Regions from separate parts of the Streptomyces sp. NPDC057950 genome, predicted to be linked through region 2. Evidence: riboswitches for the same ligand, from Rfam matches in the RefSeq annotation. Region 2 holds a riboswitch; each other region holds the start of a gene.
What was found. Region 2 has a riboswitch for cobalamin ahead of ACFVTC_RS26785 (CbtB-domain containing protein). Riboswitches for the same ligand answer to the same signal wherever they lie in the genome.
Positions count from the first base shown of each region.

Region 1: it holds a riboswitch for cobalamin, as region 2 does, so the genes downstream of both, ACFVTC_RS06550 (cobalamin biosynthesis protein) here and ACFVTC_RS26785 (CbtB-domain containing protein) in region 2, are expected to answer to the same signal.
Region 3: it holds a riboswitch for cobalamin, as region 2 does, so the genes downstream of both, ACFVTC_RS03265 (CbtB-domain containing protein) here and ACFVTC_RS26785 (CbtB-domain containing protein) in region 2, are expected to answer to the same signal.
Region 4: it holds a riboswitch for cobalamin, as region 2 does, so the genes downstream of both, metE (5-methyltetrahydropteroyltriglutamate--homocysteine S-methyltransferase) here and ACFVTC_RS26785 (CbtB-domain containing protein) in region 2, are expected to answer to the same signal.

Region 1 covers NZ_JBHVPP010000002.1:521,246-528,278, reverse strand. Annotated here, with positions in the region: gene ACFVTC_RS06570 (class II aldolase/adducin family protein) at 1-183, opposite strand, end outside; gene ACFVTC_RS06565 (lysozyme) at 380-1,141, shown strand; gene ACFVTC_RS06560 (anion permease) at 1,321-2,562, shown strand; gene ACFVTC_RS06555 (hypothetical protein) at 2,575-2,799, shown strand; cobalamin riboswitch at 2,973-3,116, shown strand; gene ACFVTC_RS06550 (cobalamin biosynthesis protein) at 3,222-4,193, shown strand; gene ACFVTC_RS06545 (cobyric acid synthase) at 4,190-5,698, shown strand; gene cobN (cobaltochelatase subunit CobN) at 5,695-7,033, shown strand, end outside.
Region 2 covers NZ_JBHVPP010000017.1:109,889-116,921, reverse strand. Annotated here, with positions in the region: gene ACFVTC_RS26805 (short-chain fatty acyl-CoA regulator family protein) at 1-365, opposite strand, end outside; gene aceA (isocitrate lyase) at 742-2,025, shown strand; gene aceB (malate synthase A) at 2,215-3,804, shown strand; gene ACFVTC_RS26790 (CbtA family protein) at 4,057-4,812, opposite strand; gene ACFVTC_RS26785 (CbtB-domain containing protein) at 4,832-5,047, opposite strand; cobalamin riboswitch at 5,085-5,235, opposite strand; gene ACFVTC_RS26780 (enoyl-CoA hydratase/isomerase family protein) at 5,401-6,504, opposite strand; partial or broken gene ACFVTC_RS26775 (acyl-CoA dehydrogenase family protein) at 6,501-6,632, opposite strand; gene ACFVTC_RS26770 (MarR family winged helix-turn-helix transcriptional regulator) at 6,875-7,033, opposite strand, start outside.
Region 3 covers NZ_JBHVPP010000001.1:722,226-729,258, reverse strand. Annotated here, with positions in the region: gene ACFVTC_RS03280 (hypothetical protein) at 1-36, opposite strand, end outside; partial or broken gene ACFVTC_RS03275 (helix-turn-helix transcriptional regulator) at 668-892, shown strand; gene ACFVTC_RS03270 (acyl-CoA dehydrogenase family protein) at 1,934-3,124, opposite strand; gene ACFVTC_RS03265 (CbtB-domain containing protein) at 3,250-3,471, opposite strand; cobalamin riboswitch at 3,508-3,651, opposite strand; gene ACFVTC_RS03260 (histidine phosphatase family protein) at 3,796-4,395, shown strand; gene ACFVTC_RS03255 (four-helix bundle copper-binding protein) at 4,384-4,734, opposite strand; gene ACFVTC_RS03250 (nuclear transport factor 2 family protein) at 4,889-5,290, opposite strand; gene ACFVTC_RS03245 (PadR family transcriptional regulator) at 5,376-5,942, shown strand; gene ACFVTC_RS03240 (GNAT family N-acetyltransferase) at 6,079-6,675, opposite strand; gene ACFVTC_RS03235 (TetR/AcrR family transcriptional regulator) at 6,931-7,033, shown strand, end outside.
Region 4 covers NZ_JBHVPP010000016.1:44,019-51,051, forward strand. Annotated here, with positions in the region: gene ACFVTC_RS25430 (cysteine hydrolase family protein) at 1-456, shown strand, start outside; gene metE (5-methyltetrahydropteroyltriglutamate--homocysteine S-methyltransferase) at 555-2,879, opposite strand; cobalamin riboswitch at 3,063-3,213, opposite strand; gene meaB (methylmalonyl Co-A mutase-associated GTPase MeaB) at 3,444-4,430, opposite strand; gene scpA (methylmalonyl-CoA mutase) at 4,436-6,607, opposite strand; gene ACFVTC_RS25450 (methylmalonyl-CoA mutase family protein) at 6,607-7,033, opposite strand, start outside.

The DNA.
Region 1 (7,033 bases), on a different contig from region 2:
GACCGTGTCGCCGACCCGCACGGAGACGTTGCCCGAGGTTCCGACGACCAGCCCGTCGGCCACCGTCCGACGGGCCGTCGCGACGAGTTCGCCCCACGCGTCCGCCACCTCCCGCGCCCGCGCACCGTCCGCGCCCTCCCCCGCGTCCCGTCCGACCCGCGCGTCCCGCCGCTGCTCCGCCATGCCCGCGATCCTGCCAGGACGGACGCCAACCGGGCGGCGGCGAGGGCACTTCGGGGCGGAAGGCGTACGTCCGTAAGGGTGCATATGCGGACAGATCACCTCTTTAAAGCTATTGGCCGGTGATCGGCATGTATTGAATGATCTTCCACTAACCTCTGGGGGATTTGCCGTGCACGACGCCATTCCGGGGGGAAGCATGGCCCGTGGTCACCAGCCGTTCCGTCGCCACGCCCGCACCCTCGCCCGCGCCCTCGCGGCGAGCGCCGCCTTGGCTGCGCTCGCCGCCACCGCGACCGGGCTCGCAGGCGCGCCGGCCACCGCGGCCGGTGTACCCAGGGGGCACGACGTCTCCTCGCACCAGAAGTACGTCGACTGGCAGCGGGCGAGGGCGAAGGGCGCCCGGTTCGTCTATGTGAAGGCCACCGAGTCCCACACGTACCGCAACCCCTATTTCGACCAGCAGTACAACGGGGCCTACGACGCGGGGATCCTCCGCGGCGCCTACCACTTCGCGGTGCCGGACAAGTCGTCCGGTGCCACCCAGGCCGAGTACTTCGTGCGCAACGGGGGCGCCTGGCAGGCCGACGGCCGGACGCTGCCGCCCGCGCTCGACATCGAGTACAACCCGTACAGCAAGCACAAGTGTTACGGCATGACCAAGGCCGGGCTCGTGAGCTGGATCCAGGACTTCAGCGACGAGCTCGAACGGGAGACGGGCCGCCGCCCGGTGATCTACACGACCGCCCACTGGTGGAACACCTGCACCGGGGACAGCCACGCCTTCGCCGCGGACCACCCCCTCTGGCTGGCCCGCTACGACACCGCGGACATCGGCGCACTGCCGGGCGGCTGGTCGACCTGGACGTTCTGGCAGTACGACAACAAGGGGACCCTGCCGGGTGACCAGGATCTCTTCAACGGATCCAGCGCCCGGCTGAAGAGGCTCGCGAAGGGTTAGCGGAGCCCGATATTCCGCCTTCGTTCGAACCCTGGGTCCCCCCTCCGGTATCCACACCGGCACAAACGGAGGGGCGATCCATGGTTCGATACACCCCTAAGCCTGCCTCAGTTCATCTTCCGTTCACTCAGGTTGCCTACGGTCCACGTGCCACTGACGTCAAACAGAAGCCTGGGTAAATGGAACACATCACGCTCCTCCTCGGAATCGTGATCGTCACCGCTCTCGTGTTCGATTTCACGAACGGTTTCCACGACACTGCCAACGCGATGGCGACGACCATCTCGACCGGCGCTCTGAAGCCCAAGACGGCGGTGGCCATGTCCGCCGTGCTGAATCTCGTCGGTGCGTTCCTCTCGGTGGAGGTCGCCAAGACGATCTCCGGCGGACTCATCAACGAAGAGGGCATACGTACCGAAGTGATCTTCGCGGCGCTCGTCGGCGCCATCCTCTGGAATCTGCTGACCTGGCTCCTGGGTCTGCCCTCCAGTTCCTCCCACGCACTGTTCGGCGGTCTGATCGGCGCCGCGGTCATGTCGGCCGGCTGGTCGTCGGTGAACGGCTCGACCGTCGTCACCAAGGTGCTGCTCCCCGCGGTCGCCGCGCCCATCGTGGCCGGACTCGCCGCGATGCTGGCCACCCGGCTGACGTACCGGATCAGCGACCGCGCCGGCCAGAAGGCGACCGCCAAGGGCTACCGCGCGGGCCAGATCGCCTCGGCCGGTCTGGTCTCGCTGGCGCACGGCACGAACGACGCCCAGAAGACGATGGGCATCATCACCCTCGCCCTGGTCACCGGTGGTGTGATCGCCCCCGGCTCGAACCCTCCCACCTGGGTCATCGTCTCGGCCGGTACCGCCATCGCGCTCGGCACCTACCTGGGCGGCTGGCGCATCATCCGCACGATGGGCAAGGGCCTGACCGACCTGGCCCCGCAGCAGGGCTTCGCCGCCCAGACCAGCGCCGCGACGGCCATCCTGGCCTCCTCGCACATCGGCTTCTCCCTCTCCACCACCCAGGTCTGCTCCGGTGCCGTGATGGGCTCGGGCCTCGGCCGCAAGGGCGGTGTCGTCCGCTGGTCGACCGCGACCCGGATGTTCGTCGCCTGGGGCCTGACCCTGCCGGCCGCCGGACTGGCCGGTGCCGCCGCCGAGTTCCTGACCAAGCAGGGCACCTGGGGCATCGTCCTCACCGGCGCGCTGCTGGTCGCCGGCGCCGGCGCCATCTGGACGCTGTCCCGCCGCCAGCCGGTCACCATCGACAACGTCAACGACGCCGCCGAGCCGGCCGGCGTCGTCACCACCGCGATGGCCGCGGTCACCCCGCCGCCCGCGGGCCCCGTCACCGGAGACCTGTCCGGCGATCTGAAGACCACCATCCCGTCCCCGGACGCGGAGCCCACCCGCCCGGCCACGGTGTAAGGACAGAACAGCATGAACATCGACTGGGCAGCCCTCGGCTCCGTCTTCGGAGTCAGCCTCGTGGTCACCGTGGCCCTCGTCGGCCTCTTCACCCTCGGCATCGTCGGCCTCACCAAGCGCGAGTCCGCGTCCGCCCAGGGCGGTTCGGCCGCTCTCGCGGTCACCGGCGCGTACGTCTGCTTCGCCGCGTGCGCGGCGGCGGTCGCCTACGGGATCTATCTCATCGTCGGCAAGTGACCGCGCCCCGGCAAACAGCCTGAAACGGGCAGCACTTCACGTGGGGTGCGGGACGGATCGCCGTCCCGCACCCCACGCGCATGCCGTGCCGCACCCCCCGCACACGTCCTCCCCCGCCCCTCGCCATGTGGGCCTTCGCACACTCTCCCCCCGCAGGTCAACGGCAAGTTGACGGGTCCTGCAACCCGTGGTGGACTGCCGGAGCCAAGTACGGCGACAGAAGAGGAAGCCGGTGTGAATCCGGCGCGGTCCCGCCACTGTGACCGGGGAAGGAACTCCCCGGGAGCCAGGAACTCTCACCGCCGGTCTCGTCGAACCAGGGCGCGGACACCCTGAGTGAGGACATATCGCCATGCGCGGCTGCCCGTTGCGGGTCTTGATGAGTACGAGGGTTCCACTTCACCCCACGGCGGGCTGACCCCGTGCGTGCCGATCGCGTCTTCGCGTACGGCGCCGCCACCGGCCTCCTCGGCGACCTGCTGCTCGGCGATCCCCGCCGGGGCCATCCGGTCGCCGCGTTCGGGCGGACCGCGGGCGCCGTGGAGCGGATGCTGTGGCGCGACCACCGCGGCTGGGGAGCGCTGCACACCACCGTCTGCGTCGGCGGCGCCGGTGTGCTCGCCGCGCTGGCGAGCCGTGGCGTACGCCGTTCCCGTACCGCCTCCGTCGCCCTGACCGCCGCCGCCACGTGGGCCGTCGTCGGGGGCACCTCCCTCGGGCGCGAGGCGCGGGCGATCGGTGCCGCGCTCGGCGCCGATGACGTCGAGGCCGCCCGAGCGCGGCTGCCGCACCTGTGCGGGCGCGACCCCCTGGCACTGGACCGCGACGGCATCGCGCGCGCCGTCGTGGAGTCCGTCGCCGAGAACACCTCCGACGCCGTGGTGGGCGCCCTGGTGTGGGGAGCCGTCGGCGGTGTGCCCGGACTGGTCGCGTTCCGCGCCGTGAACACGCTCGATGCGATGGTCGGACACAGATCCGCCAGGTACCTGCGCTACGGCTGGGCCTCCGCGCGCCTCGACGACGTCGCGGGCTGGCCGGGAGCACGGCTGACCGCGGCGCTCGCCGCCGTCGCCGGCGACGACCCGCGCGGGGCCGTGCGCGCCTGGCGCACCGACGCCCGCCGGCATCCGAGCCCCAACGCCGGTCCCGTGGAAGCCTCGTTCGCCGGATCACTCGGGGTACGGCTCGGCGGGACCCTCTCGTACGCCGGCCGGATCGAGCACCGGCCCGTCCTCAACGACGGCGGGCGCGCCGTGCGCGTCGGCGACATCGAACGGGCCGTGCGGCTGTCGCGGCGCGTCGGCTGGCTCGCCCTCGGCGTGAGTGCCGCGGGACGGCTGCTGGCCGGGCGGCTGCTCGCCAACGGACCACTCACGAAGGGGCGTACGACATGAGCGGCGGTCTCCTCGTCGCCGGAACCACCTCCGACGCCGGCAAGAGCGTCGTGACCGCCGGGATCTGCCGGTGGCTGGTGCGGCAGGGCGTCAAGGTCGCGCCCTTCAAGGCGCAGAACATGTCCCTGAACTCCTTCGTGACCCGCGAGGGCGCCGAGATCGGGCGCGCCCAGGCCATGCAGGCGCAGGCCGCCCGGGTGGAACCGACCGCGCTCATGAACCCCGTGCTGCTCAAGCCGGGCAGCGACCGGAGCAGTCAGGTCGTGCTCATGGGCAGGCCGGTGGGCGAGATGACGGCCCGCGGCTACCACGGCGGTAGGCAGCGACAGCTCCTGGGCACCGTGCTGGACTGCCTCGCCGAGTTGCGGGGCACGTATGACGCGGTGATCTGTGAGGGGGCCGGCAGTCCTGCCGAGATCAATCTGCGGCGGACCGACATCGTGAACATGGGGATCGCGCGCAACGCGCGGCTGCCCGTGCTCGTCGTCGGCGACATCGACCGCGGCGGCGTGTTCGCCTCGTTCTTCGGGACGGTCGCGCTCCTGTCCCGCGAGGACCAGCAGTTCGTCGCCGGGTTCCTGGTCAACAAGTTCCGCGGCGACGTGTCCCTGCTGGAGCCCGGACTCGACATGCTGAAGGACCTCACCGGACGCCGTACGTACGGGGTCCTGCCCTTCCGGCACGGCCTCGGGATCGACGAGGAGGACGGCCTGCGCGTGTCGCTGCGCGGTGCCGTGCGGGAGTCGGCGGTCGCCGGGCCCGTCGACGAGGACGTCCTGCGCGTCGCGGTCTGCGCGGTCCCGCTGATGTCCAACTTCACGGACGTGGACGCGCTGGCCGCCGAACCCGGCGTCGTCGTGCGGTTCGTGGACCGGGCCGCGGAACTGGCCGACGCGGACCTGGTCGTCGTGCCGGGGACCCGGGGCACCGTGAGGGCGCTGGCGTGGCTGCGCGAGCGGGGCCTCGCGGACGCGCTCGCCCGGCGGGCCGCCGAGGGCCGCCCGGTGCTGGGGATCTGCGGCGGCTTCCAGCTCCTCGGGGACCACATCGAGGACGAGGTCGAGTCACGGGCCGGGCATGTCGACGGGCTCGGACTCCTCCCCGTCCGGGTGCGGTTCGCTCACGAGAAGACCCTCACCCGCCCGGCCGGCGAGGCACTCGGGGAACACGTCGAGGGGTACGAGATCCATCACGGCGTCGCCGAGGTGACCGGTGGCGAGCCCTTCCTGGACGGGTGCCGGGTGGGTGCCGTCTGGGGTACCCACTGGCACGGCTCGCTGGAGTCGGACGGCTTCCGGCGTGCCTTCCTGCGCGAGGTGGCGGCCGCCGCGGGCCGCCGCTTCGTACCGGCCGCCGACACGTCGTTCGGGGCGCTGCGCGAGGAGCAGCTGGACCGGCTCGGCGATCTGATCGAGGAACACGCGGACACGGACGCGCTGTGGCGGCTCATCGAGTCCGGCGCGCCGCAAGGACTGCCTTTCATTCCACCGGGAGCGCCCGCATGAGCACAGTGTTGTTGTTGTCGACCGCCGACACCGATCTGCTGGCGGCCCGTGCCTCCGGCGCCGCCTACCGGATCGGCAACCCGACCCGGGTGGACGTCACGGACGAACTCCCCGCGCTCGTCGAGGGCGCCGACCTCGCCGTCGTACGGCTCCTCGGCGGCAAGCGGGCCTGGGAGGACGGCCTGGCCTTCCTGAAGGCGTCCGGTGTCCCCACCGTGCTGCTCGGCGGCGAGAGCGTCCCCGACGCCGAGCTGATGGCCGATTCGTCGGTGCCGGCCGGTGTGGTGGCCGAGGCGCTGCGCTATCTGGTCGAGGGCGGCCCCGGGAACCTCACCGAACTGGCCCGGTTCCTCTCCGACACCGTGCTGCTCACCGGCGAGGGCTTCGAGGAGCCGCGCAAGATGCCCGAGTTCGGCGTCCACGGCGAGCGTGCCTTCGTCGAGGGCCGTCCGACCGTCGGTGTGCTCTTCTACCGCGCCCACCAGCTGGCCGGCAACACGGCCTTCGTCGACACGCTGTGCGACGCGGTCGAGGCGCGCGGCGCCAACGCCCTCGCGGTGTACTGCGGTTCGCTGCGCGGCGCCGACAGCGGGCTGTACGACATCCTCGGCAGGACCGACGCGCTGGTCGCCACCGTGCTCGCGGCGGGTGGCACGCACGCCTCGGAGGCGTCCGCGGGCGGCGACGACGAGGCCTGGGACATCGGCGCCCTCGCCGACCTCGACGTCCCCGTGCTGCAGGGGCTCTGTCTGACCTCGTCCAAGCGGGCCTGGGACGAGTCGGACGCCGCCCTCTCCCCCATGGACGCGGCGATGCAGGTCGCCATCCCGGAGTTCGACGGGCGGCTCATCACCGTGCCGTTCTCCTTCAAGGAGCAGGGCCCCGACGACGTCCCGGTGTACGTGGCCGATCCCGAACGGGCCGCGCGCGTCGCCGGAATCGCGGTACGGCACGCCCGGTTGAAGCACAAGCCGAACGCGGAGAAGAAGCTCGCGCTCGTCTTCACCGCGTACCCGACCAAGCACTCCCGGGTCGGCAACGCGGTGGGCCTGGACACGCCCGCGTCCGCCGTACGGGTGCTGGACGCGCTGCGGGACGCCGGGTACTCCCTCACCGAATACCCGGACAACGGCGACGAGTTGATCCACCGTCTCATCGCCGCCGGCGGCCACGACGTCGAGTGGCTCACCGAGGAACAACTGGCCACCGCACCGGCGCGGGTACCGCTCGCCGACTACCGGGCGTGGTTCGACCGGCTCGACCCCGGGCTGCGGGACGGCATGCTGGAGGCGTGGGGCGAACCGCCGGGCAACCTGTACGTGGACGGCGACGACA
Region 2 (7,033 bases):
AGCCGCTCGGTCAGGTCCTGGTTGCGGCGGCCCAGGTCGAGCAGGACCCGGGCGACCGCCGGCATGCGCCCGGCCAGGTCCGCGAGGTCGGACGGTGACACCCTGGCCTCGGTGATGTCGCCGGCCAGAGCCTCCCGCAGGTCCGCGACCAGCCGGGTGGTGTCGCGCTCCGAGAAGAAGCCGGGATCGACGCCGAAGGCCTCGGTCAGCCTCAGCAGGACCGGCACGGTGAGCGGCCGTGAGTCGTGTTCCATCTGGTTCAGATAACTGGGTGAGATGTCCAGGACGCGGGCCAGTTCGGCCTGACTCATCCGGCGCTCCTCGCGCAGCCGCCGCAGCCGCGCTCCCGCGAACGTCTTGCTCACCGCACTCCTCAGAGGGTCCCGACGGTCGTCGGCGTACGCGGGCAGGTCTGTCCTCGCACCCTTCGCAACCTTGGCGGAAACGACCTCGAAGATATGCGGAAATTGGCACATCTCCATGGTTGATGACACTCAGTGCCAGTGCCAGAGTTTCACTGCGGCCCGCCGGACTTCGGCAGCGGGCCCCGCGCAACCGGGCGCGATTCACGCCCTGACGTCGGCGATCCCGGCAGCCGCATCGGCTTGCACGACAGCATTGCTCAGCTGCGCCGCCGGAGGACGGCGGGCCGCACCTCAGATGGAGACACAGAGTGCCACTCCCTTGCTCAGCTGGATCGGGGATTGGCAGAACGAACGACCCAGGAAGAAGGTGAAGGCCATGGCAGAGGCGAGGACGACGAAGGCCGAGGAGCTCGCGGCGCGTTGGGCCACGGATCCCCGCTGGCAAGGCATCGAGCGCACCTACCGTGCGCAGGACGTCGTACGGCTGTCCGGCAGCGTCCGTGAGGAGCACACGCTGGCCCGGCGCGGAGCCGAGCGCCTGTGGCGGCAGTTGCACGAGCGGGACTACATCCACGCGCTCGGCGCGCTCACCGGCGGGCAGGCGGTGCAGCAGGTGAAGGCAGGTCTGCAGGCGATCTACCTGTCCGGCTGGCAGGTGGCGGCCGACGCCAATCAGGCCGGGCACACCTACCCCGACCAGAGCCTCTACCCCGTCAACTCCGTTCCACAGGTGGTACGTCGGATCAACAACGCACTGCTGCGCGCCGACCAGATCGCCGGCGCAGAGGGCGGCACGGACACCACCGACTGGCTGGCTCCGATCGTCGCCGACGCGGAGGCGGGCTTCGGCGGCCCGCTGAACGCCTTCGAACTGACCAAGGCGATGATCGCGGCCGGCGGGGCGGGCATCCACTACGAGGACCAGCTCGCCTCGGAGAAGAAGTGCGGGCACCTCGGCGGCAAGGTCCTGGTGCCCACCTCGCAGCACATCCGTACGCTCAACGCGGCCCGCCTGGCGGCCGACATCGCCGACGTGCCCACCCTCATCGTCGCCCGCACCGACGCGCTGGCCGCGACTCTGCTCACCAGCGACGTCGACGCGCGTGACGCCGAGTTCGTCACCGGAGAGCGAACGGCGGAGGGCTTCTACCGCGTGCGGGGCGGCATGGCATCCGCCATCGCCCGCGGCCTCGCCTACGCGCCCTACGCGGATCTCATCTGGGTCGAGACCGGCACCCCGGACCTCGCCCAGGCACGTGAGTTCGCCGAGGCCGTCCACGCGGAGCACCCGGACCAGATGCTCGCCTACAACTGCTCGCCCTCCTTCAACTGGAAGGCCGCTCTGGACGACGACCGGATCGCCAAGTTCCAGCGGGAACTGGGCGCAATGGGCTACCGCTTCCAGTTCATCACCCTCGCCGGGTTCCACTCCCTCAACCACGGCATGTTCGACCTGGCACGCGGCTACGCCGAGTACGGCATGACGGCCTACGTCGACCTCCAGGAACGCGAGTTCGACGCCCAGGAGCACGGCTTCACCGCGGTCAGGCACCAACGCGAGGTCGGCACCGGCTACTTCGACCTCGTCTCCACCGCCGTGAACCCCGCCTCCTCCACCACCGCTCTCGCCGGCTCCACCGAGGAAGAGCAGTTCCACTAGGGCGTGTTGCGAATGCCCCGCTGTCTCACGATCCCCGGCACGCCCTCCGGGCGGACGACAGGACTTTCGCGACCCGCCCCACAGGGCCCGTCGGCGCGCCCGCGCACCTGTCCATGACCAGGTGAGGGCCGGGCGACCGTCCCTGCCGGGCCCTCACCTCGGCCCCCGCTCCTCCAACGGGAGAACCTCATGTCCACCAGTGCACCGACTCACCGCGTCCGGGTCCTCGCGGCACCGGGCGACCGCCACGACGAGATCCTCACGCCCGCCGCTCTGGACTTCGTCGGCCGCCTCGCCGCGGCCTTCTCCGGGCGCCGCCGGGAACTCCTGAAGGAGCGCGGACGGCAGGCCATACGGCTCGCGGCGGGAGCCCCGCTAGACTTCCCGCTCGCCACCGCCGCCGTCCGCGCCGATCCCTCCTGGCGCGTGGCGGCGCCGGCTCACGGACTCGGCGACCGCCGCGTCGAGATCACCGGCCCACCGGACCGCCGTGGGGCCGTCAACGCCCTCAACTCCGGGGCACACGTGTGGATGGCGGACTTCGAGGACGCCACCTCCCCCACCTGGGACAACCTCGTCGGAGGCCAGCTCACGCTGCTCGACGCCATCGAACGCCGCCTCGACTTCACCACGGAGGAGGGCAAGCCGTACCGGCTCGGCGACCGGCTCGCCACCATCATGGTGCGGCCCCGAGGCTGGCATCTGACGGAGGAACACCTGGAGTTCGACGGCGGACCCGTACCGGCCCCACTCGTGGACTTCGGTCTGTACTTCTTCCACTGCGCGCGGCGGCAGATCGACGCCGGGTACGGCCCGTACTTCTACCTGCCGAAGCTGGAGAACCGCTACGAGGCGCGTCTGTGGAACGATGTCTTCGTCCTCGCCCAGCACTTGCTCGGTATCCCCCGCGGCACCGTCCGGGCCACCGTCCTGATCGAGACGATCACCGCGGCCGTGGAGATGGAGGAGATCCTCCACGCGCTGCGCGAGCACAGTGCAGGCCTCAACGCGGGCCGTCGGGACTACCTGTTCAGTCTGATCAAGACCTTCGGTCACCGCGCGGACGTCCTGCTGCCGGACCGGGCGGCTGTGACGATGACCGCGCCGTTCCTGCGCGCGTACACCGAGCTGCTGGTACGCACCTGCCACCGGCGGGGGGCCCACGCCATCGGTGGCATGGCCGCCCACGTGCCGGGCCTGGACCGGGCCTCTGACGAGGCGGCACTGGCCGGCGTCCGGCTCGACAAGGAGCGTGAGGCCGAGGACGGCTTCGACGGCTCCTGGGTCGCCCACCCCGGTCTCGTGCCGGTGTGCCGTGAGGTCTTCGACGGTGTACTCGGCGACCGGCCCCATCAGATCGAGCGTACCCGCGGCAACACCGGGGTGGACGCCGCGGACCTGCTGCCCGTGCGCCGCGTCGGCGGGCCGCCCACCGAGGAGGGCGTGCGCACCAACATCGCGGTCACGCTCCGATACTTCGATGCCTGGCTGCGCGGCAGTGGGGCCGTCGCCCTGTACGGCCGGATGGAGGACGCGGCGACCGCGGAGATCGCCCGGGTACAGATCTGGCAGTGGCTACGGCACCGTGTCGTCGACCGGGAGACGGTGCTGCGGCTGCTCGACGACGAACTCGCCGCACTGGGTGCCGAGTACCCGTGGGCCGCCGTCGACGAGGTGCGGTCCCTCTTCGAACGCAACGCCCTGGAAACCGAGTTGCCCCTGTTCTTCACCCCGGACGCCTACACCCGCCATCTCGTCCGGCACGCCCAGGCGGCCTGACCGGTCGGCCCGCGCGGAGGTTCCCCTGATACGACCAGGGTTGAGGTCCCTGGTGCATCCGGGGTCGAGGGCCCCGGGCACCGGTGGATCCGGATCGAGGGGTCCGGACGGCGCCGCCGGCCGAGAGTCGCAGGCCGTGGATTCCGGGAGAACGCGAGAGGGCCCCCGGACGGATCCGGTGGGCCCTTCGCGCGAGATCGCCCGCTGATGTCCCAGGGGGCGATCTCGGTAGGTCGTCCCTGCGCCGATCGGTCAGTTCGGGACGGGAGTTGCCGCCGTGGGGACCGCCGCCGGACGCGGGGCCAGCAGACGCTGTGCCAACTCCCCGAAGACCAGGCCGAAGCCGGTCCACAGGGTGAGCTGGATGGCGAGGGCCGAGGTACGGAACCGCCACAGCAAGGTGGCCGGGAAGTCCTTCGGGACCTCGTTGATGACCGGGAGGAACTCGTACGCGATTCCGATCGCGAGAGCGAAGAAGACGACCGCGGCGACGGTGGCGTACCAGGTGCCCCAACGGGGTGCGAGCCGCTTGCCCAGGATCACGGCGGCGACCGCGAGCAGCACACTCAGCACCATCATCAGGAAGTACAGCGTCGTGCGCTTGCCGATGGTGTCGGGGTCGCCGACGGACGGCGGGTTGGCCGGGTACTTCAGGAACGGCACGACGTACACCGCGAGCAGCGCGCAGCCGGACAGCAGCAGCGCGGTCGCGCGCGGGCTGAAGCGTCCGACGCGGCCGAGTGCGAAGCAGTACGCGAGGGCGGCGATCCCGCCGAAGGCCACCCCGTAGATCAGCACGCCGGTGGCGAGGCCGCCGGTGGACTGAAGGCTGCGGCTGACGATCTCGACCTCGTGCCCGTGTGCCGGGGCGTGGGCCTCTTCGAATCCGATGGCGTCGTCGACGCTGGGCTCGCCCAGGAAGTAGGCGACGACGAGGGCCAGCACACCGGCGGCGAGGCCGGCGAGCATGCCCCGCACGAGAAGGTTTCTGACGGTTGCGGAGTTCATGGGTGCGCGGTGTCCCTCGTCAGTGGCAGGGGAAGCCGAGGAGGTGGCGGGCGTCGTGCACCCACTCGTGAACGTCCTCGCCGGAGACGACGGAGGTGGCGCCCTGCTCGGCGCCGACGAAATAGAGCATGACCAGCATCAGGATGCCGAAGAAGACCGCCCAGGGGACGATCGTGCCGATCGGCAGCTTGGCGGGCATCGGGGTGGCTGTCGGCGGAGCGACGGTCTGCGCCATGGCAGGACCTCCTCGGGAGTTCGCGTCCCATCTCGGTGGTGCACAGGACGACAGCTGCGGGTCTGACTTGAGAAACCCCCTGAGGACGGGGTCTCGTTCACAGTGGCGCGACCGTGCCGGATTTCCACCGGCTTCCGCCATGCCGTCGTCGATATCGCACTGACCGTACCGCGTGGCGGGTTCATGGCCAAGACCGTCCCCGCCGCCGTGATCTTCGTCTCGCCGGGCGGGGCGGCGGCCGTGACCTGTGGGTCAGCGGTGGGGAAAGCGGGCCGACCGCTTCCCGGCGAACACGCTCAGGGGCCACTCATATGCCCCGGCCCGATGAACGCGACGGAACGCGACGGCCCCGCTCACGAGGGCTCCTCCCGCGTGATGTCGGGTGCGACGAGGCCGAGTTCACGCTCGCCGAGCGGTGTGAAGAAGCGTGCGACGTCCGCGGCGGAGACCTCGGCGAGCGTCGGCGGTGACCAACTCGGTGCGCGGTCCTTGTCGATGACCTGGGCCCGGATGCCCTCCACGAGGTCCGGTTCGGTGAGCGCCGCGCAGGAGACGCGGTATTCCTGGTCGAGCACCTTCTCCAGGGAGCCGGGCCGGCGGGCTCCGCGCATCGCGGCGAGGGTGACCTTGAGCGCGGTGGGTGACTTGGTGAGCAGGGTCTCGGCAGCCTTCTTGGCCGCGATGTCCCCGTGGTCCAGCAAGCGGCTCACGATCTCCTCGACGGTGCCGGCGGTGTAACAGGCGTCGATCCAGCGCCGCGCCTCCGCGAGGACCCCGGGCGGCGCGTCCCTGACGTGACGGCCCAGAACTTCCCGTACGGGCGCGTGAGCGAGGTCCTGGACGAGTCGTGGCAGGGAGTCGGACGGCACGTAGTGGTCGGACAGCCCGCACAGCAGGGCGTCGCCCGCGCCCACCGGGGTTCCGGTCAGTGCCAGGTGTGTGCCCAGTTCACCGGGCGCGAGAGCGAGGAGGTAGGTGCCGCCCACGTCCGGGACGAAGCCGATACCGGTCTCGGGCATCGCGATCCGGGAACGCTCGGTGGCGATCCGTACGTTGCCGTGCGCGGAGACACCGACGCCGCCGCCCATCACGATGCCGTCCATCACGGCGACATACGGTTTCGGGTAGCGGGCGATACGGGCGTTGAGCCGGTACTCGTCGCGCCAGAAGGCAGTCGACGCCGTGCCGTCCCCGTACCGGGCGTCGTCGTGGATGGCGCGGATGTCGCCGCCCGCGCACAGTCCCCGCTCCCCCGCGCCGGTCACGACGACGGTCTTCACGGCCGGGTCGTGTTCCCAGAGCGTGAGCGCGGCGTCGACGCGGCGGACCATGGCGTGAGTGAGGGCGTTGAGCGCCCGGGGCCGGTTGAGGGTGACGTACGCGGCGCGCCCCTCGGTACGCAGGAGTACGGATTCGTCGGTGCCGGTGAACGCCCCGGCGTCGTGGGCGCCGGTCATCCGAACGCCCCCATCAGGCCGCGGGCCACGTTGACGCGCATGTTCTCGTTGGTTCCTTCCAGGATCCGGTGGACACGGAGGTCGAGGACGATCTTCTCGGTGCCATGGTCGCTCAGGTGGCCGTCGCCGTTGCGTGGGGGCGGGGACCCGGTCGGTCACGGAGCATCCGGTGGGCGGCGGTGGCGAACCGCCCGGCCATCGCGCGGGGGTGCGACGGGCGACGCCGCGCGGCGTGTCGCAGCCTCTGGTCGCGACACGCCTGCCGTCTCGGCACCGACACCCGCGTCCTCGACCCGGAGCGAGACCGGGCGTCGACGTACTCGTCGGCCGGGAGAAGCGCGACCGGGCCGGCCCCGGGCGGCCCGCGTCCCTATCGCGGGGCTATACGCTCCAGCAGTCGGGCGGCCGCGGCGATGTCGCATCCCTCCAGGCGTGAGAAGACGTGACGCCGCACGCTCGCGAGATTCGTGGGCCATGCCTGCTCGAGGCGCGTCCGTCCCGCGGTGGTCAGGGAAGCGAGCCACCCGCG
Region 3 (7,033 bases), on a different contig from region 2:
GTGGATCGGCAGGGCTGCGGCCAGGTAACTGAGCATCTCCCGGACCCGAATCTGGTCGCCTGGCACCCTGGGCCGTCGCTTGCGGCGCCTCGCGACGCTGTCCGACGACGCCACGGCCGCACGCAGGGAGGTTTCCGGAACCATGGCGGCCTGCTCCGTCACCGACGCACAGGCCGTACACGCATCGGCGAGGCGCCAGAGCCGTCCACCCCGCTCGCGCGCCAGAAGCAAACGGATCGGACCGGCGCAGCCGCGGTGCCGGGGGTGCCAGCGGCAGCCTCGTTCATGGCACTGACAGGTGCGCAGGTATATCGGCAGAAGGTTGCGCCGAGCATGTCCAGCCAGATGCTCGAGCGCCGCGGAGCGCGCGGATACGGCAGCGAGCAGGGCGTCCCGGTGGTCGCACTGCTGACACACAAGCTGCGGCCCGCCAGAACTGGGCCGCAGCTCCACAATCCAGGCACGCCGCATCGTCGGGTGTGTTGTGCGGAGCCTCATAGGGCGCGCGCTCCTCCCAGTCCTGTCCCGCGCCGTTGCCCGCTCAAGAGAGAGCGACGGCCGCACACGGTAGTGCAGATGTCTGCCCTCTCACCCAACGCTGCCACCTGAGGAAATAGGGCAGAGGTCTGCACTGACAGGGCAGGGGTCTGCACCTTCGGATGGTCAAGTGACGATCTTTCCGCCCGATCCGGACTTCGAGGCACTCCGCCTGGAGCTCGCGCGCCTGCGGGCGGCCCGAGGATGGAGCTATGACGAGCTCGCCGCCCGTAGTGGCCTCGCCAGACGGACTCTCATCGAGATCGAGCAGGGCCGCACGATCGGGACTCTCAAGACCTGGCACGCCCTCGCACACGCCCTCAGCACCCCGCTCGACGAGTTCTTCGCCACTCTACGCAACCTGCGGACACCGGCCCGCAAGCACCGGTTCTCGGTTGAGGAAGTCCCGGCCTACCTGCCGAAACCTTGGTTCGACACCTACTTCGATGGCTTCCTCGATCACATGCCAGAAGACCAACGCCCCAGGGTGCGCGCGCTGCGCCGCGCCGCCTCTATCCGGCTCGTGAGACTCATCACCGGCGCCTCTTGGCCCCGAAGCGCCGAGGTCCTCGACCTGACTCCGAAGATGGCCGCCAAGCTCATATCCAGCCTCGCCAAACGCTTCGATCCTAAGCTGTGGTCTGAGTTCGACCGACGAGTCGACCAAATCGCAGACCACCTCGATGTCACCCAGGACCGAATCAACTACGCGAACCGCCGCCAGCGCCTGGCCGAGTGGCGCATGGCGAGTGAAGAGTGGCACCTTCTGACTGCCGGCATCCCTCGCCTCCGCAGACTTCACGAGCAGGGCGACCCTGAGATTGGAGCCGCCCTCGCATGGAGCGGAGCCACTCAGGGCGAACCTGTCCACAGCCCCGTCATCCGTGAATCCGAGCGCAACGGCGGTGACGTCACCTTGCTCACCAGGGAACTCTCCGTTCTCCAGGGAGACGACTTGCGCGGTGCCCGGCTCCATCTCCGTAGACGACTCGACGTCTACGCGGCGCATCTGGCGAGCGCCTGCGACCGTGGAGCCAGCCTCCAGATCCGCATTGACGACATCCTGATCCGGGGCTGACCTTAGCGTGAGGATCACAACAGGCCTCACCCAGAGGGACGAAGCAGCGAGCAGTTCTGTTGGCGCGGACAACTGAGACTAGACACGACTCGGGACTCCCTGCGACCAGAATCTGCGCCTCCGTGTCTCAGCACGCACGATCATCCAGTAGGAGACACGAACGCGCAGCACGCCCGAACCTCACCAGCCCTGAGGAAGCAGCAGGTCAGCCGCCTCAGACAGTCTGCAAGCCAGGTCCGCTACCCTGCCGGTCCGCACCTCGCCACGGTGCCAACTGTCCCGCTTTTGTGCCAACTAAAAAGCCTCGTCACAAGCAGGTCAACGCCGCACCCGTGGCATCCCCAGCCCGATCCACGAGATGATCTCGCGCTGGATCTCGTTGTTGCCGCCGCCGAAGGTGAAGATCACCGCCGACCGGTAGCCGCGTTCCAGCTCGCCGTGCAGGACGGCGCCCGCCGAGCCCTCCTTCAGGACACCCGGCATGGCGACGATCTCCATGAGCCAGGCGTACGCGTCCCGGCGCGCCTCGGAGCCGTACACCTTGACCGCGGAGGCGTCCTGCGGGGTGAGGGTGCCCTGCTGGACGGCGTTCACCATCTGCCAGTTCAGGAGCTTCATGGCGTCGAGCCGGGTGTGGGTCTGCGCGAGCCGGCGGCGCACCCAGGGAAGGTCGACGACCCGGCGGCCGTCGGCGAGCTTGGTCTCCATGGCCCAGCGCTGGACGTCGTGCAGGGCACGGATCGCCATCGTGCCGTGGGCTGCGAGGGTGACGCGCTCGTGGTTGAGCTGGTTCGTGATCAGCCGCCAGCCCTTGTTCTCCTCACCGACCCGGCGGGAGACGGGGACGCGGATGTTCTCGTAGTAGCTGGCGGTGGTGTCGTGCGAGGCGAGGGTGTTGATGAGGGTGCAGGAGTAACCCGGGTCGGAGGTCGGTACGAGGAGCATGGTGATGCCCTTGTGGGGCGGGGCGTCCGGGTCGGTGCGGACGGCGAGCCACACCCAGTCGGCGGTGTCGCCGTTCGTCGTCCAGATCTTCTGCCCGTTGACCGTGTAGTGCCCGGTGGTCTCGTCGCCCTCGCGTACGGCCCGGGTCTTCAGCGCGGCCAGGTCGGTGCCCGCGTCGGGCTCGCTGTAGCCGATCGCGAAGTCGATCTCGCCGGAGAGGATCCTGGGCAGGAAGTAGCCCTTCTGCTCCTCGGTGCCGAACTGCATGATCGTCGGTCCGACGGTGTTCAGCGCCATCAGGGGCAGCGGTACGCCCGCCTGGGCGGCCTCGTCGAAGAAGATGAACTGCTCCATGGGCGTGAGCCCGCTGCCGCCGTACTCCTCGGGCCAGCCCGCACCGAGCCGGCCGTCCGTGCCGAGGCGGCGGATCGTCTCACGGTAGAACCGCTTCTGCGCCGCGGGATCGCCGTACCGGGCATAGGCGTTGTCGGGCACCAGCTCGGCGAAGTACTCACGCAGTTCGGTCCGCAACCGCTGCTGCTCCGGCGTGTATTCGAGATGCACGGCGCCTCCTGGCTCCCCAAGGCGGGACCTGACGGCGCACACCGTAGAACGTGTTCCAGAAATAGGGAATGGCGGTGACATGCGTAAGGGGGCGCCCCGGCGGGCGCCCCCTTCTGTCCTGGCCGTCAGTGGCAGGGGAATCCGAGGAGGTGGCGGGCGTCGTGCACCCACTCGTGGACGTTCTCGCCGGACACGAGGGAGGTGGCGCCCTGTTCGGCGCCGACGAAGTAGAGCAGGACCAGCATCAGCACGCCGAAGAAGACCGCCCAGGGGACGATCGCGCCGATCGGCAGCTTGGCGGGAACGGCGGTGGGGGTGGCGGTCGGCTGGGCGACGGACTGCGCCATGGGGCAGTACCTCCTGGGGAACTCGCGTCCCGTCTCGGTGGTGCACAGGACGACGGCCGCGGGTCTGACTCGCTCGACCTCCGCCGCCCCTGGGAGGGGTGACGTGCGCTGGGCTTACAGTGGCGCGACCGTGCCGGACTCCCACCGGACTTCCGCCGAACCGTCGTCAATATCATCCAGACCGTACCGCGAAGCCGGGGCCCGGCCAAGGGCGCGTGACAGCAACGCCGTTGCGCCCCGGAACCGGGGAGACGTCGGCGGATTCCCTGTTCCGGCAGGGTGTTTCGGGCACGGGCGAACACGACAGCGCACGAGAGTGAACGTATGACGAGCCGAGTGATCTTGATCTCAGCCGCGATCGGCGCGGCCCTGCGGGAGGCCCGCTTCGACGAAGGGGGCCGGGTGGACGCCGCGGGGCTGCGGCTCGCGCGGGCCGCCGCGGGCGCGGTCCCGGGCGCGGAGCGGCTGTGGGTCTCCCCCACCGTGCGATGCCGCGAGACCGCCGACGCGCTGGGCCTCGACGGGGTCCTGGACGTCCCGGAGCTGGCCGGCCTGGACGTCGGCCGATGGCGTGGCGCGACCTTGGAGGAGGTCGGCTCCAAGGAACCGGAGGCGGTGGCCCAGTGGTTGGCCGATCCCGGCGCGGCACCGCACGGCGGTGAGTCGGTGCGGGCGTTCTGCGACCGGGTGGCGGGCTGCCTCGACACGGCCGCGCGCTTGACGGGCCGGACCGTCGCCGTGGTGGAGCCGGAGGTGGTACGCGCGCTGGTGGTACGGGTGTTGGGCGCACCGGAGTCGGCGTTCTGGCGGGTCGACGTACCGCCTCTGACCGCCACCGAGTTCAGCGGCCGCTCCGGGCGCTGGAACGTACGGGCCGGACGGCCGCTCGCCCCGTCGGCGGAAGCGGGCGGCTCAGGCGGGTAGCAGCGTCGCGAGGAAGTCCGTGCACGCCTGGGCACACGCGCGGCAGGCCCGCGCACTCACTTGTGCGCCGGGACACCGGTCGAAGACGTCCGCGCACTCACGGCAGACGGACCGGCACCACTCGACCTGGACACGGATGCCCGCCTCGCCCCGGTGGTGCTGCCCGTTCAGGACGAGGCAGGTCGCGTCGCACACCTCGGCGCACATGAGGCCCATACGGCGCGCGAGTTGCCGCACCTCGGGTCCGTCGGGATCGATACGGCTCGCCCGCAGCGCGCAGGCGAGGGCGCACTCGGCGCATGCCTGCGCGCAGTCGAAGCGGTCCTCCAGGAAGCGGATCGGTGCCTGCTCGGACGCCGGTGCGGACGTCTGCTTCGTCTTCGGTTTCGGCTTCGTCGTCGGCTTCGTCTTCGTCGTCGTGGTCACCCGGCGCGGGTAGCCCTCGGGGGCCACGCCAAACACCACGTGGACGACCGGCCCCCGGGGGCGCGGCTCACCGTTCCCCGGCCTCCGCCGCCTCCCGCGAGATCCGCTCGAACTGCGCGCCCATGGCCTCGGAGAGCGCATGGGCCGCCGAGAGCGGGCGGACCATGACCATCAGGTCGTCGATCCTGCCGTCCTCGTCGAAGTGCAGGAAGTCGCAGCCGTTGATCTCCTTGTCGCCCACCTTCGCCGTGAAGACCAGCGCGTGGTCACGGCCGTCGGCACCCGCGATCTCTTGTACGTAGCGGAAGTCGGTGAAGACGCGGGTGACGCCGCGCAGGATGGCCGCGGTGATCGCCTTGCCCGGGTAGGGCTTGAAGGCGACGGGGCTGGTGAACACGACGTCGTCGGCCAGCAGCTCCTCGACCGCGGCGAGGTCGCCGGCCTCCACGGCCTTGCGGAAGGGGTGCATCGGTGGTCCCCGCTCTCATAGTCAACTAATTGAATAGGTGCGTAAGAGATTAGTCGTGGGGGTGTGTGCCGTCTAGCCTTGGCCCATGGCATTGCGCAACGCGGTTCTCGCCGCGCTCCTGGAGGGTGAGGCGTCGGGATACGACCTGGCCAAGGAGTTCGACGCCTCGGTGGCCAACTTCTGGATGGCGACCCCGCAGCAGCTCTACCGGGAGCTCGAGCGGATGACGTCCGAGGGACTCATCGAGGCCCGACTGGTGCGGCAGGACCGGCGTCCGAACAAGCGGGTCTTCTCCCTCACCGCGGCGGGCCGCGGCGCCCTGCGCGCGTTCACGGCGGCCCCTCCGAAACCCACCGCCATCCGCGACGAACTGCTGGTCAAGGTCCAGTCCGTCGACGCGGGCGACGACGCGGCCGTACGGGCGGCGATCGCCGAACGGCTGGAGTGGGCGCGCGCCAAGCTGGCCCGCTACGAGCGGCTGCGCGCGCGCCTGCTGGACGGACTCACCGAGGACGAGTTCCTGGCCCGCGCGGGGCGGGTGGGCCCCTATCTCACCCTGATGCGCGGACGCTCCTTCGAGGAGGAGAACATCCGGTGGGCGGAACGGGCCCTGGACATCCTGGAGCGGCGGGCCGCGGTGCGCCCCTCCTGACCCGGGCACGAGCTCGTTCGCCGGACCGGGGATCGCCTGGGATCCGCCCGGCAGGTCCGGGAGCGTGCGAAGCGAGGGCGGAGCAGCCTGGATCACGCCGTACGGGAGCGAACCACCGGGGAATCCCCGGCCCGGGTCACCGGCCGGTGACCGGCACGTCCCATGACCGGGGTCGGGTGAGCTCCTGCCACTCCTCCCGGAGCAGGGCCAGCACCGCGACGTCGTACCGGCGGCCCCGGTGCAGGCAGGCGGAGCGGCGCACCCCCTCCTGAACGAACCCCGCCCCGGCCAGGACACCGAGGGCCCCGGTGTTGGTGGTGTGGGTGACCGCCTGGACGCGGTGCATGGGCAGTTCACCGAAGGCGAGGTCGACCAGCGCGTCGACGGCGTTCGTGCCGTGGCCCCGGCCGCGGTGGGCGGGGTCCAGAACCAGCATGATCTCGGCCGTGCCGTCGACCATGTCCTGGTCCGTCAGGGCGATGTGGCCGATCGGCGTGCCGTCCGGGAGCAGGACGAGGAAGTCGTCGCGGTCGTGCTCGTCGCGGTCTCGCTCGACGCGCTCGCGCACGGCGGACAGGGAACGCGGCCATATGCCGATCTCGTGGGCGGCCACGGGGTCGGAACGCCAGCCGTGGATCAGCTCCGCGTCGTCGACGTCGAGCGGCGCGAGGGCGACGCCCCTGCCCCGCCAGCAGACCTCCCGAGGCGTTTCCGCCTCCCTGTCCTCGATCATGGACGGAGGCTACCGACCGGCGGGACCGGTGGACCAGTCATTTCCGTCCTCGGCCGGCCTGCCGCTCCGTCCTCGGCCGGCCTGCCGCGGGCGGGACCCGAATGATCCGGGTCAAGGGGTGCCCTGCGGGTCAGGCCGGCCGTGGGGAGCGGCGCGAGCCGACGGGTCGCCGAGGTTCGGCCCCGCGCGCAGCACGGCGGCTCGGGCTTCCCTACGGGATCCGGCCCGGCGAAGGCGAGCGGTTACGCTGAGGTCATGCCGTCCACACGTCGAACAGCGCGCCAGACAGACCTTCTCGAACGGCTCGTCGCGTTGCTGGCGGCGGAGGGGTTCGCATCGTTCACGCTCGACGAGCTGA
Region 4 (7,033 bases), on a different contig from region 2:
CGCGCCGCGGGCGTCCCCGTCATCCACGTCGCGCTCCGACTGCGCCCAGGCCACATCGACGCCCACCCCCGCAACAAGGTCTTCGGCTCCCTCCCGCCCCATGTCTTCACCGCCGACGACCCCGGTGCCGCCATCCACCCCGATGTGGCCCCGGCGGAGGGCGAGATCGTCGTCCACAAGAACCGCGTCAGCGCCTTCGCCGGGAACAACCTCCAGCAGATCCTGGCCGCCCAGGACATCGAGCACCTGGTCCTGGCCGGCATCGGCACCGGCGGCGTCGTCCTGTCCACGGCCCTGCAGGCAGCCGACCTCGACTACAAGCTCACCGTCCTGTCCGACGCCTGCGCCGACCTCGACAGCGCGGTTCACCACACCCTCGTGAACGACGTCCTCACCCGGCGCGGCGAGGTCACCACCGTCGAGGAGTGGGCCCGCACCCTCGACGCCGGTTCGTGAAAAGGTTGGTGAGCCCCCATGAGCGTCGGCGAAGGACCGCGGGCGCGGCGGACGGCCGGGGCGGACCGAGTGGGTGGTCCGCCCCGGCCACGCCGGCGTCAGGAGGCCGTCGGCTCCAGGCCGCTTCGGACCTCGCGGGCCGCCGTCACCAGGTTCTCCAGTGCGGACCGCACTTCCGGCCAGCCGCGGGTCTTCAGGCCACAGTCGGGGTTGACCCACAGCCGTTCGGCGGGAATGGCCTCGAGCCCCTCGCGCAGCAGTTCCGCGGCTTCGTGGGCACTCGGTACGCGCGGTGAGTGGATGTCGTACACCCCGGGTCCGGCCTCGCGCGGGTAGCCGTGGGCGCCGAGTTCGCGGGCGACCTGCATGTGGGAGCGGGCGGCCTCCAGGCTGATGACGTCGGCGTCGAGGTCGTCGATGGCCCGCACGATGTCACCGAACTCGGCGTAGCACATGTGGGTGTGGATCTGGGTGTCCGGGCGTACGCCGCCGGTGCTGAGCCGGAACGCCTCGGTGGCCCACTCCAGATAGGCGGGGCGGTCGGCGGCGCGCAGGGGCAGTGTCTCGCGCAGCGCGGGCTCGTCGACCTGGATGACCGATGTACCCGCGCTCTCCAGGTCGTCGACCTCGTCGCGGAGGGCGAGCGCCACCTGGCGGGCGGTGTCGCCGAGGGGCTGGTCGTCGCGGACGAAGGACCAGGCGAGCATGGTGACCGGTCCCGTGAGCATGCCCTTGACCGGCTTGGTGGTGAGCGACCGGGCGTACGTGGTCCAGCGCACCGTCATCGGTTCGGGCCGTGAGATGTCGCCGGCCAGGATCGGCGGGCGGACGTAGCGGGTGCCGTACGACTGGACCCACCCGTGCTGCGTGGCGAGGTAACCCGTGAGCTGTTCGGCGAAGTACTGCACCATGTCGTTGCGTTCGGCCTCGCCGTGAACCAGGACGTCGATGCCGGTCCTCTCCTGGAAGGAGATCACCTCGCCGATCTCGGCCCTGACGCGCTCCTCGTACCCGGCGACGTCGATCCGACCGGTGCGCAGATCGGCCCGTGCGGCGCGCAGTTCGGCGGTCTGCGGGAAGGAACCGATGGTGGTGGTCGGCAGGAGGGGGAGGCCCAGATGCGCACGCTGGGCGGCGGCCCGCTCGGTGTACGGCTGGGAGCGGCGGGCGTCGGTGGCCGTGACGGCGGCGGCGCGGGCGCGGACCGCCGGGTCGTGGGTGATCGCGGAGGCCGCCCGGAGGGTGAGGTCGGCCCGGTTGGCGGCCAGTTCGGCGGCGATGGTGTCGGTGCCCCGGGCGAGGCCCTTGGCGAGGGTGGCGATCTCGGTCGCTTTCTGGCGGGCGAAGGCGAGCCAGCGCAGGATCTGCGGGTCGATGTCCCGTTCGGCGGAAGCGTCGAGCGGTACGTGCAGGAGCGAGCACGAGGCGGAGACGTCCACCCGGTCGGCGAGCCCGAGCAGGGTGGCGAGTGTGCCGAGGGACCTCTCCAGGTCGTTGACCCAGATGTTGCGGCCGTCGACCACGCCGGCCACCAGACGCTTTCCGGGCAGGCCGCCGACGGCGGCCAGGGCGTCGAGGTTGGCGGCGGCCGCGCCGGTGAAGTCCATCGCGAGGCCGTCCACCGGGGCCTTGGCCAGTACGGGCAGGGCGTCGCCGAGCCGGTCGAAGTACGAGGCGAGCAGCAGCTTCGGCCGGTCGGTCAGCGCGCCGAGGTCGCGGTAGGCACGCTCGGCGGCGCCGAGTTCGGCGGGGGTGCGGTCCTGGACCAGAGCGGGCTCGTCGAGCTGCACCCAGTCGGCCCCCGCCGCGCGCAGGTCGGCGAGCACCTCGGCGTAGACGGGCAGCAGCCGGTCCAGCAGGGTCAGCGGTTCGAAGTCCGCGGCGACACCGGGCGCCGGCTTGGCCAGCAGGAGGTAGGTGACCGGACCGACGAGGACGGGCCGGGCCGTGTGACCGAGGGCGATCGCCTCCCTGAGGTGCCCTACCTGGTGGGCGGAGTCGGTCCTGAACACCGTGTCCGGACCCAACTCAGGGACCAGATAGTGGTAGTTGGTGTCGAACCATTTGGTCATCTCCAGCGGCGCCACGTCCTGGGTGCCGCGCGCCATCGCGAAGTACCCGTCGAGCGGGTCGGCTTCGACGGCCTTGCGGTGCCGCTCGGGGACGGCGCCGACCATGACACTGGTGTCGAGGACGTGGTCGTAGTACGAGAAGTCGCCGGTGGGCACCTCGTGGACGCCGGATTCCGTCAGGTGCCGCCAGTTCGACCGGCGCAGACCGGCGGCGGTCTCCCGGAGGGCGCCGGCGGTGGTCCGGCCCTTCCAGTAGCCCTCGATCGCCTTCTTCAGTTCACGGTCCGGACCTTGGCGGGGGTAGCCGTACACGGTGGCTCGTGCTGCCGCGGCTGCGGGCTTGGCTGTCACGGAAATCTCCTTCGCGAGATGTCTCGTCGGGATCCCGGCGACGGGACGCGGACGCGAAGGGGTGACGAACCGGGCGGATCCCGCCCGCGCCACGAGGCGCGGTCGTCCGCCGGTATGTACGCCGACCCGCCCACGAGGTCACCGGGATGTCCGCGCGCGAACGGTCGCGTGCGGGCAACGGGCAGGTCTTCGGACTCGCGGGCGCGGCTTCCCCGAAGGGCATCCACCTACTGGCCGTCGCTTCCCGGACCCGGTCGGGCCCAGTGCGTATGACGGCGGTCGTTCCCACTCACCGCTGCGGGGCAGTCCCGGATTCCCACCGGGTTCCCTCTTACGACGCATCCCGCCTGGCGGACGGGGCGAACCAGCTGCACAGGCCACCCTAGGGGGCGAGGCGGTCCCGTGGCGGGAGCGGCTCACATCGCTGACGGTGACATGGGACACCGGCCGCGGTCGCCCAGGGCTCGGCGGCGCGTGTTCCTGGGGCGGCGCGGGCGCGCACCGTGTCCGTCTCACCAACACGGTGCCGCGTCCCGTCGTGGACGGGCGGACTGCCCTGACGCGTCAGCGTTGCGTGCCGCCGAACACGCCCAGGATGCGTTCCGCCGCCAGCGTGGCCGTCAACTCCCCGTCCCGCACCTGCTGTTCGAGGGCGGGCGTGAGGGCTCGTACCGCCGGATCCGCGTGCAGCCGGCCGAGGAGCTCGTCGCGCACCATCGTCCAGGTCCAGTCGACCTGCTGGTCGCGGCGCTTGGCGGCGAGGCGGCCGGTCGAGTCCAGCAGGACGCGGTGCTGTTCGAGGCGCTCCCAGACGGCTTCCAGGCCGGTCGACTCGCGCGCGCTGCAACTCAGCACGGGGGGCGTCCACGCCGCGTCCACCGGGTGCATCAGACGAAGGGCGCCCGCCAACTCCCGTGCCGCGGAACGCGCGTCCCGCTCGTGCGGGCCGTCCGCCTTGTTGACGGTGATCACGTCCGCGAGCTCCAGGACCCCCTTCTTGATGCCCTGCAACTGGTCGCCGGTGCGGGCCAGCGTGAGCAGCAGGAAGGAGTCGACCATGTTCGCCACGGCGGTCTCGGACTGGCCGACGCCCACCGTCTCCACCAGGATCACGTCGTAGCCCGCCGCCTCCATCACCACCATCGACTCCCGTGTCGCCTTCGCCACGCCGCCGAGGGTGCCCGCGGTGGGGGAGGGGCGGACGAAAGCGGCGGGGTCCACCGCCAGGCGCTCCATACGGGTTTTGTCACCCAGGATCGAACCGCCCGTACGGGTCGACGAGGGGTCGACGGCGAGCACCGCGACCCGGTGCCCGAGCGAGGTGAGCATCGTGCCGAGCGCGTCGATGAAGGTCGACTTGCCCACACCCGGCACCCCGGTGATGCCGATGCGCCGGGCGTTGCCGCCGTGGGGCAGCAACTGGGTCAGCAGGTCCTGCCCGAGGGACCGGTGATCGGCCCGGGTCGACTCGACGAGAGTGATGGCCCGCGCGATGTACGCACGCTTCCCGTCGAGTACGCCCTTCACATAGGAGTCGAGGTCGATCGCCATGGGCCTCAGCCGTGTCCGAGACCGGTGGCCAGCCGTTCCACCAGGTCGTACGCCGCGTCCGGGATCACCGTTCCCGGCGGGAAGACGGCCGCCGCGCCCATCTCCAGCAGGGTCGGCACGTCCTGCGGAGGGATCACCCCACCCACCACGATCATGATGTCCTCGCGTCCCTCCTCGGCCAGTTGCTCGCGCAGCGCCGGGACCAGGGTGAGGTGCCCGGCGGCCAGCGAGGACACCCCGACGATGTGCACGTCCGCCTCGACGGCCTGCCGTGCCACCTCGGCCGGGGTCTGGAACAGCGGGCCGACGTCCACGTCGAAGCCGAGGTCGGCGAAGGCGGTGGCGATGACCTTCTGCCCGCGGTCATGGCCGTCCTGGCCCATCTTGGCCACCAGGATGCGCGGCCGGCGGCCCTCGGACTCCTCGAAGGCGTCCACCCGGGTGCGGGTGCGCTCGACGGACGGCGACTCGCCTGCTTCGTTGCGGTACACACCCGAGATCGTACGGATCTGGCTCGCGTGCCGCCCGTACACCTTCTCCAGGGCGTCGGAGATCTCACCGACGGTGGCCTTGGCGCGGGCCGCGTTCACCGCCAGCTCCAGCAGGTTGCCGGTGCCCGCCGCGGCCGCCGTCAGCGCGCGCAGCGACTCCTGGCACGCGGACTCGTCGCGCTCCGCGCGCAGTCGCCGCAGCTTCTCGATCTGCTGGGTCCGTACGGACGAGTTGTCGACCTTGAGGACATCGATCTGCTCGTCGGTGTCGACCCGGTACTTGTTGACGCCGATGACCGGCTGACGGCCCGAGTCGATCCGGGCCTGGGTGCGGGCCGCGGCCTCCTCCACACGAAGCTTCGGGATGCCCGCGTCGATGGCCTGCGCCATGCCGCCCGCCGCCTCGACCTCCTGGATGTGCTGCCAGGCCCGGCGTGCCAGGTCGTACGTCAGCTTCTCCACGTACGCGCTGCCGCCCCACGGGTCGATCACCCGCGTGGTACCCGACTCCTGCTGGATCAGCAGCTGGGTGTTGCGGGCGATCCGCGCCGAGAAGTCGGTGGGCAGGGCGAGCGCCTCGTCGAGGGCGTTGGTGTGCAGCGACTGCGTGTGGCCCTGGGTGGCGGCCATCGCCTCCACACACGTACGCGTCACGTTGTTGAACACGTCCTGCGCGGTCAGCGACCAGCCCGAGGTCTGTGAATGCGTGCGCAGGGAGAGGGACTTGGCGTTCTTCGGGTCGAACTGCCCGACCAGCCTCGCCCACAGCAGCCGGGCGGCGCGCATCTTGGCGATCTCCATGAAGAAGTTCATGCCGATCGCCCAGAAGAACGAGAGCCGGGGAGCGAACGCGTCCACGTCCAGCCCGGCCTCCTGCCCGGCCCGCAGGTACTCCACGCCGTCCGCGAGGGTGTAGGCCAGCTCCAGGTCGGCCGTCGCGCCCGCCTCCTGGATGTGATACCCGGAGATGGAGATGGAGTTGTACCGCGGCATCCGCTGGGAGGTGAAGGCGAAGATGTCGGAGATGATCCGCATCGACGGCTTCGGCGGATAGATGTAGGTGTTGCGGACCATGAACTCCTTGAGGATGTCGTTCTGGATGGTCCCGGCCAGCTTCTCGGGCGGTACGCCCTGTTCCTCGGCGGCCACGATGTACAGCGCGAGCACGGGCAGCACCGCGCCGTTCATGGTCATCGACACCGTCATCCTGTCCAGCGGGATGCCGTCGAAGAGCTGTCGCATGTCGTAGATCGAGTCGATGGCGACGCCCGCCATGCCGACGTCACCGGTCACCCGGGGATGGTCGCTGTCGTAGCCGCGGTGGGTCGGCAGGTCGAAGGCGACGGACAGACCCTTCTGACCGGCCGCCAGATTGCGCCGGTAGAAGGCGTTGGACTCCTCGGCGGTGGAGAAGCCGGCGTACTGGCGGATCGTCCAGGGCTGGTTGACGTACATCGTCGGGTACGGGCCGCGCAGATACGGCGCGATGCCCGGGTAGGTGCCCAGGAAGTCCAGGCCCTCCAGGTCACGGCCGGTGTACAAGGGCTTGACCGCGATGGCCTCGGGCGTCTCCCAGAGCAGATCGTCGCCTCCGGACGCCCCCTTGACGGCGGCGCGCCACTCGTCGGCGCCGCCCTCGGCGGTGGGCGTCCCCAGTTCGATCCCGGAGAAGTCGGGGATTCCCATCAGGACACTCCCATGCGGTCGAGGGTGGTGGAGAGGACGTCCACGGCGTCGCAGCCCGCGAACACGTACGCGTCGACATCGGTGTACTGCCCGGGGCGCCCGGCGAGGAACACATGCCGTGCGCCCGCGGACCTGAGCACCTCGACCGCCGCTTCGGCCTGCTCCTCGTACAGCGTGTCGCTGGAACACAGGCAGACCTCGGTGGCACCGCCGGCGCGGAACGCCTCGGCGGTGGGCTCCCCGGTGACCGGCTCGATGCCGCCCGCCTGGAAGAGGTTCGAGGCGAAGGTCGCCCGAGCGGTATGGGCGGCGGCGGGGCCCAGGGTGGCCAGGAAGATCCGCGGCCGGGCGCCGGTGGCCGCGAGATGGGCGTCGGAACGGGCGCGCAGCGTCTCGTACGCCTCGTCGCGCCGTACGCGGGGGAGA